DNA from 3 places in the Viridibacillus sp. FSL H8-0110 genome. Region 3 is predicted to be linked to each of the others. Evidence: riboswitches for the same ligand, from Rfam matches in the RefSeq annotation. Region 3 holds a riboswitch; each other region holds the start of a gene.

Region 1 (3,277 bases), 1.7 Mb from region 3:
ACATTCAATCTCCAAATTGTGTTCAAACTCCATCTAGTATTGATGACTTCAAAGCCAGATGTTAAACATCATTTTGTAGTTCCAATTCTGTTTGTTTTCTAGCACAACACCATATGATATTGACTTCTAAATAATTCAGAGAAAAGATATTTACTAATTATGTTGCTGTACAACTGTATTTAACCCCTTTACAGCGTATATCCCCCATAATCCCCTTACGAATAGTTTTTCAAATAGCGTTTAGCAATTATATCAATTACTAATACACTGTACTTCAATTTTTTTACTTATTGATGATTCTAGACTATAAATGAACAGATTACAAGAAAAATCTTTCCGGAAAGGACAATTGTTTTTCTCAGAAGGTCACACAAGCCAAGAATAACAACACTTTAACTGTATTTTGGAATTTCAGATTAAATGTTACTAGTTTAAAAATAACGATTTGAAAAGAAAAAAGGACGACATAATGCCCCTCGTCATCCCTTGAATTAGCCTTTTCTTCATTAATAAATACTTACTTTGTAACAACAGCTTCTGTTACTTTTGCGAAGGCGTTATCTAGTGCTTCTATAATATCCTCAATTGCTTCTAAACCAATTGATAATCGTACAAGCTCTTCAGAAACACCCGCTAATACTAATTCTACTGCACTTAACTGTTGGTGTGTTGTAGATGCTGGATGGATAATTAATGAACGCGCATCACCTACATTTGCTACATGCGAGAATAACTCAATGTTATCAATTAACTGGCGACCAGCTTCACGGCCACCTTTAATACCGAATGTTAATACTGATCCGAACCCATTTTTTAAATACTTTTTCGCATTTTCGTGAGTTGCACTGTCTTCAAATCCATTGAAACTAACCCACTCAACATTTTCATGACCACGCAAGTATTCAGCTACTTTTTTAGCATTCTCATTATGTCGTGGTACACGTAAATGTAATGTTTCAAGACCTTGAATTAACTGGAATGCATTGTCAGGACTTAATGTTGGACCAAAATCACGTAACAATTGAACGCGTAATCGAGTTGCGAATGCAGCACTTGCAGCATCAACACCGTAGCGAATACCATGGTAAGATGCATCTGGTTCTGTATAGTCAGGGAATTTCCCTTGCGTCCAATCAAATTTACCAGCATCGACAGCGACACCACCGATTACTGTACCGTGGCCACCAATCCATTTTGTTGCAGAGTGCACTACAATATCAGCACCGAACTCTATTGGATTTGAACCATATGGTGATGGGAATGTATTATCAACAATTAGTGGAATCTCATTTTCATGTGCGATATTTGCCAAAGCTTCAATATCCACTACAGTTAAACTTGGATTACCTATTGTTTCCACATAAATCGCTTTTGTATTTTCTTGAATCGCTGTACGGAAGTTTTCTGGATCTCTTTCATCTACAAATGAGGCTGTAATACCATAGCGTGGTAAAGTATTGGCTAACAAATTATATGTACCGCCATATAAACTACCTGAAGCAACAATATGATCGCCTGCGCGTGCAATATTTAAAATTGAAAATGAAATAGCAGCCATTCCTGAAGATAGTGCTACTGCCGCTGTTCCACCTTCTAATAGTGCAACACGTTTTTCAAATACATCGACAGTTGGGTTCATAATACGAGAATAAATATTACCGGGTTCTTCAAGTGCAAATAGTTTTTGAGCATGCTCCGTACTATTAAAAGCATAAGCAGTTGTACGATAAATTGGTACAGCACGAGCACCTGTTGTTGGATCTGCTACTTGGCCACCGTGTAATAATAAAGTTTCTGGACGTAAATTTGTCATCATTCATTCCTCCTAAATGTATTTTTGAGATGGCAAATCGGAGGTGTGAGGAGGATTTTTTGGAAAAATAAAAACCCTCTTCGCTAAGAAGAGGGTTGCATAAGCAATTTTTCCTCCCCTTATCTGTCAGATCCGATTAAAAATCTGTAGGAATTAGCACCATTGTGAGTTCGTCACTCACCGGTTGCTGGGCATCGCAGGGCCTATCCCTCCGCCGCTCTTGATAAGAGTATTTGATTCAGTTCCATCTTGTTGACAAGTATAGAAGATAAATCAAACTAATGTCAATACTTTTATTTGTTTTTTCTGAACATTAAATTTAATAGATACAATTTTTAGATAGATGAATTTAATTTAAGTAGACTTTAAAATATGTTAGCCTAAAGATAGACAGTAAATATATATTATTTGGCAAAGGGGTTTCGGATAATGACAAGAGAATTACTACGTAGTCACGCTTCTGTGCGTAAATATACAGGAGAACTTATTTCTAAAGAAGTAGTTGTCGATTTAATTGAAACAGCACAAATGGCAGCGAGCTCTCATTTTGTACAAGCATATAGTGTCATTTGGGTTACAGATGAAGATAAAAAGAAAAAACTTGGAGAACTTTCGAATAATGAATTCCAATTTGGAACAGCGGGTGCTTCGTTTTTATTTTGTGTAGATTTTAAACGACTGCAAGTTGCGGGCCAAAAAAATGGTGTAGAAATTATTGCTGATTCTGCAGAGAACGTACTTGTAGGTGTAGCAGATGTTGCTCTTTTCGCTCAAAACTTCGTTATTGCAGCTGAAGACCAAGGTTACGGTATCTGTTATATTGGTGGAGCGCGTAATAATCCAAAAGAAATTAGTGAATTATTTGGTCTTCCTGAATATGTATTCCCGTTATTTGCTATGACGATTGGTGTACCTACAAAGCGTAATGAAACAAAACCTCGATTACCAGTTCAAGCTATACTACATGAAAACAATTATGATGTAGATCGATATGATACATTGTTAGATGAGTATGATGCAACAATGGAAGACTACTATGCAAGCCGCGGGTCTAATCGTAAAATGGCCAATTGGACAAAACAAATGGCGGATTTCTTAATAGAACAGCGTCGACCACATATCAATGAATTTTTAGCACAGAAAGGCTTCACTTGGAAGTAATAAAGAAAACTCTAAAATTAGGGATACCTAGTTTTAGAGTTTTTTTGCATGAGTTCAACCTATTATAAGTTGTTTTACTACGCCTCTTCTCCTTCACTTTGATAAATTACTATTCATAATCCCATTAAAAAACCTGCCACTATTTAGTGACAGGTAGGCATTTCATTTTATTCTTTGACTAAACCTTCGATTACTAGCTCTTTTACAGGTAGGAAAACTTCGCCTGAGTTGATATATTTCACTTCGACTGTGTCACCTTCTTGTAGATAAATAGCTAATGGTACAACTTCTGAGCTCACGCTA
Region 2 (3,277 bases), 1.5 Mb from region 3:
TCGATGACACCTTTATCAATTTCTTTTAACGCAATTAAAACCATACGCGCATAAAACGGTGCTGCTCCAATGATTAATGCTGGTAATGCGGCATTGGGACCTCGAATTGAGCCTAATAATAGTTTCGTAAATGGTATTAATAGAATCACTAAAATAATGAATGGAATCGAACGGAAAATATTCACGATCGAACCTGTTAACCAACTTACTAATTTATTTGCCCATAATTGCTGAGGGCTCGTCAAAAACAGCAAAATACCTAAAGCTAAACCAATGACAAAAGTGAAAATTGTAGCAACACCTGTCATATACAGTGTTTCTATCGTTGCTTCCCACATTCTGTCCCATTGTACATTCGGGAAGAGATCATTAAGCATTTTCGATCACCTCCGTTTTTACTCCATGTTCATTCATATATGTGACTGCTTTTTGTACATTATCATTATTGCCATCTAACTGTATAATCAGCGTGCCATATGGCCCGCTTTTCGTTTGCGAAATATTACCATGGACAATATTCACGTCCAAATTAAGTTCACGGCTTAAATGTGAAATAACTGGCTGACCAGTTGAAGAGCCTACAAACATTAATTTTACAAGTGTTCCTGATGGGTAGTTTTCAATAATTTGTTCAATTGATTCTTTACGTTCATTCGTATCTGTAATTTGAGAAACAAATCGTTTTGTAACGTCTGCTTGTGGTGATTGGAATACTTCTAGAACATCACCATTTTCAACAACTTGTCCAGCTTCCATTACTGCCACACGATGACAAATTTTACGAATGACATGCATCTCATGCGTGATAAGTACAATAGTTAAGCCTAATTTCTCATTGATATCGACTAGTAAATCTAAAATTGAATCCGTTGTTTCAGGATCAAGTGCTGAAGTAGCTTCATCACAAAGCAGTACTTCTGGGTTATTTGCCAGTGCTCTAGCAATACCTACACGTTGCTTTTGACCACCTGATAATTGAGAAGGATACGCCTTTTCTCTGCCTTTTAAACCAACTAATTCAATAAGATCTAATACCTTTTTCTGACGTTCTGCCTTAGATAAACCTGCAATTTCTAATGGAAATGCTATATTCTCTTCTACAGTACGTGACCAAAGTAAATTGAAATGTTGGAAGATCATACTGATTTTTTGACGCGCATTACGTAACGCACTTCCTTTAATCGACGAAACTTCCTGACCATTCACAACAACTTTACCGGTCGTCGGTTGCTCCAAACCATTTAATAAACGAATGAGCGTACTCTTGCCTGCTCCGCTGTATCCAATAATGCCGAATATTTCTCCGTCTTCAACAGATAAATTCACATTTTTGACAGCGGTTAACTCTCCGTTAGCGGTTTTATATTTTTTCATAACATTTTCTAACTGAATCACTGTCATACCACCTTTATTTTAAAACTAAAAAGTATGCACTTTCTACTGGCATCTCTTAGAAACTAAAAAAACCCTTCTGCAGATTAACAGAAGGGTTCAACGCAAAGCTATATACGTAAAACCGTTCTCTCATCTTCCAAAGTAAATACTTTGTGTGATTTGGCACCGTGCCATATAAATATGACGGTTGCCGGGCTTCATTGGGCACTTCCCTCCACCTCTCTAAATAAGAGTAACGACTATATTTAATTAGTTATGTTTGCTACTTTATCACGCTATTGCTTCAACGTCAATCGTTTTGACGTAATTTTTCAAACAAAAAAGGTACTGATTGAAAGGCATAGATTTTATCATGAATTTTCCCATTCTTCGAAATAATCAAGCATGGGACACTTTCTATTTCATAATCAAACGCTACATCTTGTATATAATTCAAGTTCGCTTTACCAATAGGAATATCGCTAACGACATGTTCTACTACTTCCATCATTTTCGACGCAACTGCACACGTCCCACATAATGGTGTATACAAATAAAAAGCCGAAAGCGAGGAGTTTTTCATAGTTTCTTCCCATTGTTCACGTGACCATTCTTCCATCTTCTTCATTCCTATACTATTAGATATTCTTTATGAACTGTAAAATTTGCCGCCAATAATATTCTAGCTAAATGTCTTCTAGGAGTAGCTTCTACTTGTTTATAAGTAGAGGAGGTGTGTAGATGACGAGCATTTGGGAACTCTCTTTTAAAAAGAGCACGGAGCTTATCACCCGATGAGTCAGCATCAAAGAATGCATACAATTCGCAGTCCTCATATGGTGCCAAGATTTCTTCTAATCGGCTTGCACTAACTGTTCCATTCGTACATATTATCGGAATGTTCTCTGCTAGTATTGGCGCAATTCGCAACTTATCTTGGCGCCCTTCCACGATAATCAGCTTGTTAAAAGTCATATATACCCTCCTAACAAATACTTTTTGCCGTTTACCAAGTTTAAAAAAACGCCGAGCAAATGCACGGCGTTTTCAGATCTTATTCTTCGATAATTGCTTCGTATTGTTCTGCAGTTAATAATGCATCAACTTGAGCGTTATCAGCTGGTTCAACTACAACCATCCATGCTTTATCGTATGGAGATTCGTTAACGAACTCTGGGCTTTCTTCAAGCTCTTCGTTAATTTCAACAACTTTACCAGAAATCGGTGCGTAAAGTTCTGATACAGTTTTTACAGATTCAACACTGCCGAATGGTTCGTCTGCTACTAATTCGTCGCCAACCTGTGGAAGTTCAACAAAAACGATATCGCCTAGTTCAGATTGTGCGAAATGTGTAATACCGATACGTACTTTTCCGTCTTCAGTTTTTACCCATTCATGTTCTTCAGAATAGCGTAAGTCTTTTGGTGTGCTCATGAATACCCCTCCAAATATGTAATTATATTCACTTTAAGTTTGACATATTTCCATTGTAAAAACAAGCATATGTCTGTGTTATTTCCATGTCTGTTCAAAGTCTGATTCTTTAAATCCTAACGTCACTTTTTTACCGTCTGTAACGATTGGACGCTTGATTAACATACCATCCGAAGCAAGCAATTCTAATTGCTCATCTTCCGACATATCAGCAAGTCGATCTTTCAATTGTAGCTCTCTATACTTCATTCCTGAAGTATTAAAAAACTTCTTTAATGGTAAACCACTAGCATCTAAATATTGTTTTAATTTCTCTTTAGAAGGTGATTCTTCAACGATGTGCTTATCTGCATAGTTTACCCCATTTTCGTCTAACCATGCTTTTGCTTTACGACAAGTTGTACATTTTGGATATTGAATGAATAAAATAGACATATACATGCTCCTTTTTCCAAACTATTTAATTCT
Region 3 (3,277 bases):
AATGGTTTTACAAAATGTACTACCTTTTTGGGGCAGTATTAGCGGCAATATCGAATCCATCAGCATGAATAATCGGATCACCATCTGTGATTTTGACAATATTACCGAAACGAGAGAAACGATCATTGATAAGTATTTCACCAATGGTAAATATAAAAAGCTTACCTATGTCTATGAAGCGTTTGGTTACAAAAAAATTGTCACTCAAATTAATAAGATTAAAAAAAGTCATCAATGTCCTTTCTGTAAAGGGAAGAAAGTAATTTCTGAAGATGGACTACATGATGGTGTGTATAAATTATCAGTACCATGTGTTAGTTGTTATGAAAGTGGCATCAATGATGAAGGGCGTAAGGAAATCGTAGATGGCATAGACGTGCAAACATGGTTAACTGGCAAAGTAAGTGATGTTGTTGCTGAAAGTCCAAATCTTGAGGCTGTAGCTCATATTCCAATTTTCAATCGTATTCGTGATTTGAATAAGCGAGAGATGATGGGGATATATCAATTCCTTGAGCAAAATAATTAAATTAAATATAAAAAATGTGATATTTAAGTAAAGATTAGCTGTCACGCAATGAAGAAAACTCATTTGCAATAAAAAATTGCAAATGAGTTTTTATGCTATTCAGAAGAGGGATTGTTGGATTAAAATTGTCAACCTGGTTAGACAAAAGATTGGAGATTGGTTATGGACCCATGCATACTTGATCACAAACAACCATGAAGATTTGCAAGAGGAATTCATTAACTCCGATGTAAAGATAGTTCGTTCATTAAGTAATATAGAATACAACAATAAAAAATATGTGAATGAAGATATAGATGCTAGATGGATAGTATTTGGTATCAAACGAGGCTAGAATCGTATCTGATGCCTTTAATTTAGAAGGAAAAGTTATCATAATTGATTATAAGAGTCATATATTATAAAGAATTTTCTAAAATTTTCATTGACAATAGATTTCTAAAGTTGTAAATTAAGAATCAACAAAATAACTTTTTTCTTATCCAGAGAGGTGGAGGGACTGGCCCTATGAAATCTCAGCAACGGACGATGTACCGTGCTAATTCCAGAAGCGTATGCTTGAAGATAAGAAGAGTGCATGGACATATCGCCAACCTCTTCTTATCAAGGAGAGGTTTTTTTGTTTTAAAAAAATGATGAGGTGATGGATATGTCAACAGAATTAATCAATGCACTACAAACGTTAAAGGAAAAGAAATGGATTGATTTAACACATACTTTTGGAGCAGAAACACCACGTTTCAACGCATTTAAAGGGTTAGAAAAAACAACTCTATTTTCACATGATGATGGCTTTTTTGCTCAGAATTTTGCATTTGCTGGACAGTATGGAACACATTTAGATGCACCTATTCACTTTGTTCGTGATGCTCGTTATTTAGAAGAATTAGATTTAAAAGAGCTTGCATTGCCCCTTGTTGTAATAGATCATTCTAAAGATGCAGCAGAAAATCATGATTTCACCATTGCAGTTGAAGATATTTTGAAATTTGAGGCCGAACATGGAGAAATTGAGGCAGGTACATTTGTTGCTCTTCGTACGGATTGGAGCAAACGTTGGCCTGATGTTGAAGCATTTAATAACTTTGATGCAGATGGAAATCCACATGCACCAGGATGGTCAGTAGATGCACTTAAGTTCTTGTTTGAAGAGCGTCATATCAAAGCAGTAGGGCATGAAACTTTTGATACGGATTCTAGCATTTTATACCGTCAAAACAATGCATTACTAGGTGAACTATATGTATTGGAACAAGATACATATCAAGTAGAGTTGCTTACTAATCTAGACCAGCTACCTGCAAAAGGGGCTGTCATCTTTAACATCGTTCCTAAACCTGAGAAGGCTTCTGGCTTCCCAGTTCGATCATTTGCTATTCTGCCTTAAATATTCATCTAAAAAATACTAGCAAATGAATAATTGAAACTGAAGGTGAACTCTTTGGATATTAAAATTGATGATTTATCAAGAGATGAAGTTAAAGCGTTGTTGGAGGAGCATCTTCAAGGTATGGCACTAAATTCTCCACCAGAAAGTATACATGCGTTAACTATCGAGGAATTGAAAAAAACAGAAATTACTTTCTGGAGTGCATGGGAAGGCGGTGCATTAATTGGTTGCGGAGCACTAAAAGAACTGGATGCACACCATGGTGAAATAAAATCCATGCGTACTTCTTCATTATACTTACGGAGAGGCGTTGCAGGGCGTATGCTTGAGCATATTATTGAAGAGGCTAGGCACCGCAATTATAAGCGTTTAAGTTTAGAAACAGGTTCAATGGAGGCTTTTGAACCCGCAAAGAAGCTGTATTTGAAAAATGGGTTTCAATATTGTAGGCCATTTTCTAATTACATTGAGGAGCCGAATAGTGTATTTATGACATTAGAGTTATAAGTATATTGATTAATCATTCTATTAACAAAAAGATTAAATAAAAAACAATAAGAGCATGTTTTGAATAATCTTCATTCAAAACATGCTTTTTCTTTTTGTTCTTCTATATTTTAGTTGGACAATACAAGGCACTCTTTTTAATATTAAGAAAGCTTTGCAGAACAGCGAATAGCAGCAGCAATGGTTTTTATTTTTTGCTCATTTGCTATTAATGCTTGTTGAGCTTCTTCTAATGTTACTAGTTCGAAATGAATTTTAGCACCTGTTTGTAACTGTGCAAGGCTAGCTAAATCAGCAGTAATGACTTGAACCATTTTCGGGTAACCACCAGTTGTTTGGCGATCAGCCATTAAAATAATCGGTTTACCACTAGGTGGGATTTGAACGGTACCAAACGTAACAGCCTCTGATAATAATTCGAATTTCTCTGTCAAAGATAATGCTGGTCCCTCAAAGCGGTACCCCATACGATCAGCCTCTGTAGAAAGCGTGTAGGAGTTGTTTGTTAAGCACTGCTGACTTTCAGTGGTAAAACTATCCCACTCAGTACTAGGCATCACTCGTATTGTTTGTTGTTGATTTAATGAGATTAATTCGTTGTAATTTACAGACCACGAAGCAGGACCTACTAGTTGTATTGCATATTGATGTATTTCTTTATTTTTTTTAGTATAAGGTCCGATAATTACTTCATCCTGCTTTTGTAATGCTCTGCCTTCAAATCCGCCCATGCCCGCCTTTAAATATGTACTTTTACTATTCATTACAGTAGGAACTTGAATACCGCCAGCAAAGCTTACATAAGCACGACAACCTTTGTGGGCTCTTTTAAACTTTAATACGTCTCCTTT

Evidence for each region. A riboswitch is a leader RNA that binds a small molecule or an ion and turns the genes downstream of it on or off. The one in region 3 is predicted to bind S-adenosylmethionine.
Region 1: linked by a shared signal. The riboswitch ahead of MHH98_RS19970 (O-acetylhomoserine aminocarboxypropyltransferase/cysteine synthase family protein) and the one ahead of MHH98_RS11575 (cyclase family protein) in region 3 are both predicted to bind S-adenosylmethionine.
Region 2: linked by a shared signal. The riboswitch ahead of MHH98_RS03885 (methionine ABC transporter ATP-binding protein) and the one ahead of MHH98_RS11575 (cyclase family protein) in region 3 are both predicted to bind S-adenosylmethionine.

Annotation. Positions count from the first base shown of each region.
Region 1 is NZ_JBBOPJ010000001.1:4,035,060-4,038,336, forward strand. It holds gene MHH98_RS19970 (O-acetylhomoserine aminocarboxypropyltransferase/cysteine synthase family protein) at 518-1,813, opposite strand; SAM riboswitch class I at 1,930-2,043, opposite strand; gene MHH98_RS19975 (NADPH-dependent oxidoreductase) at 2,243-2,974, shown strand; gene MHH98_RS19980 (hypothetical protein) at 3,142-3,277, opposite strand, start outside.
Region 2 is NZ_JBBOPJ010000001.1:785,423-788,699, reverse strand. It holds gene MHH98_RS03890 (methionine ABC transporter permease) at 1-377, opposite strand, end outside; gene MHH98_RS03885 (methionine ABC transporter ATP-binding protein) at 370-1,395, opposite strand; SAM riboswitch class I at 1,522-1,628, opposite strand; gene MHH98_RS03880 (thioredoxin family protein) at 1,685-1,993, opposite strand; gene MHH98_RS03875 (TOPRIM domain-containing protein) at 2,005-2,349, opposite strand; gene gcvH (glycine cleavage system protein GcvH) at 2,429-2,809, opposite strand; gene MHH98_RS03865 (arsenate reductase family protein) at 2,888-3,244, opposite strand.
Region 3 is NZ_JBBOPJ010000001.1:2,311,599-2,314,875, reverse strand. It holds gene MHH98_RS11580 (ATP-binding cassette domain-containing protein) at 1-529, shown strand, start outside; SAM riboswitch class I at 1,005-1,100, shown strand; gene MHH98_RS11575 (cyclase family protein) at 1,179-1,916, shown strand; gene MHH98_RS11570 (GNAT family N-acetyltransferase) at 1,971-2,426, shown strand; gene MHH98_RS11565 (5-oxoprolinase subunit C family protein) at 2,570-3,277, opposite strand, start outside.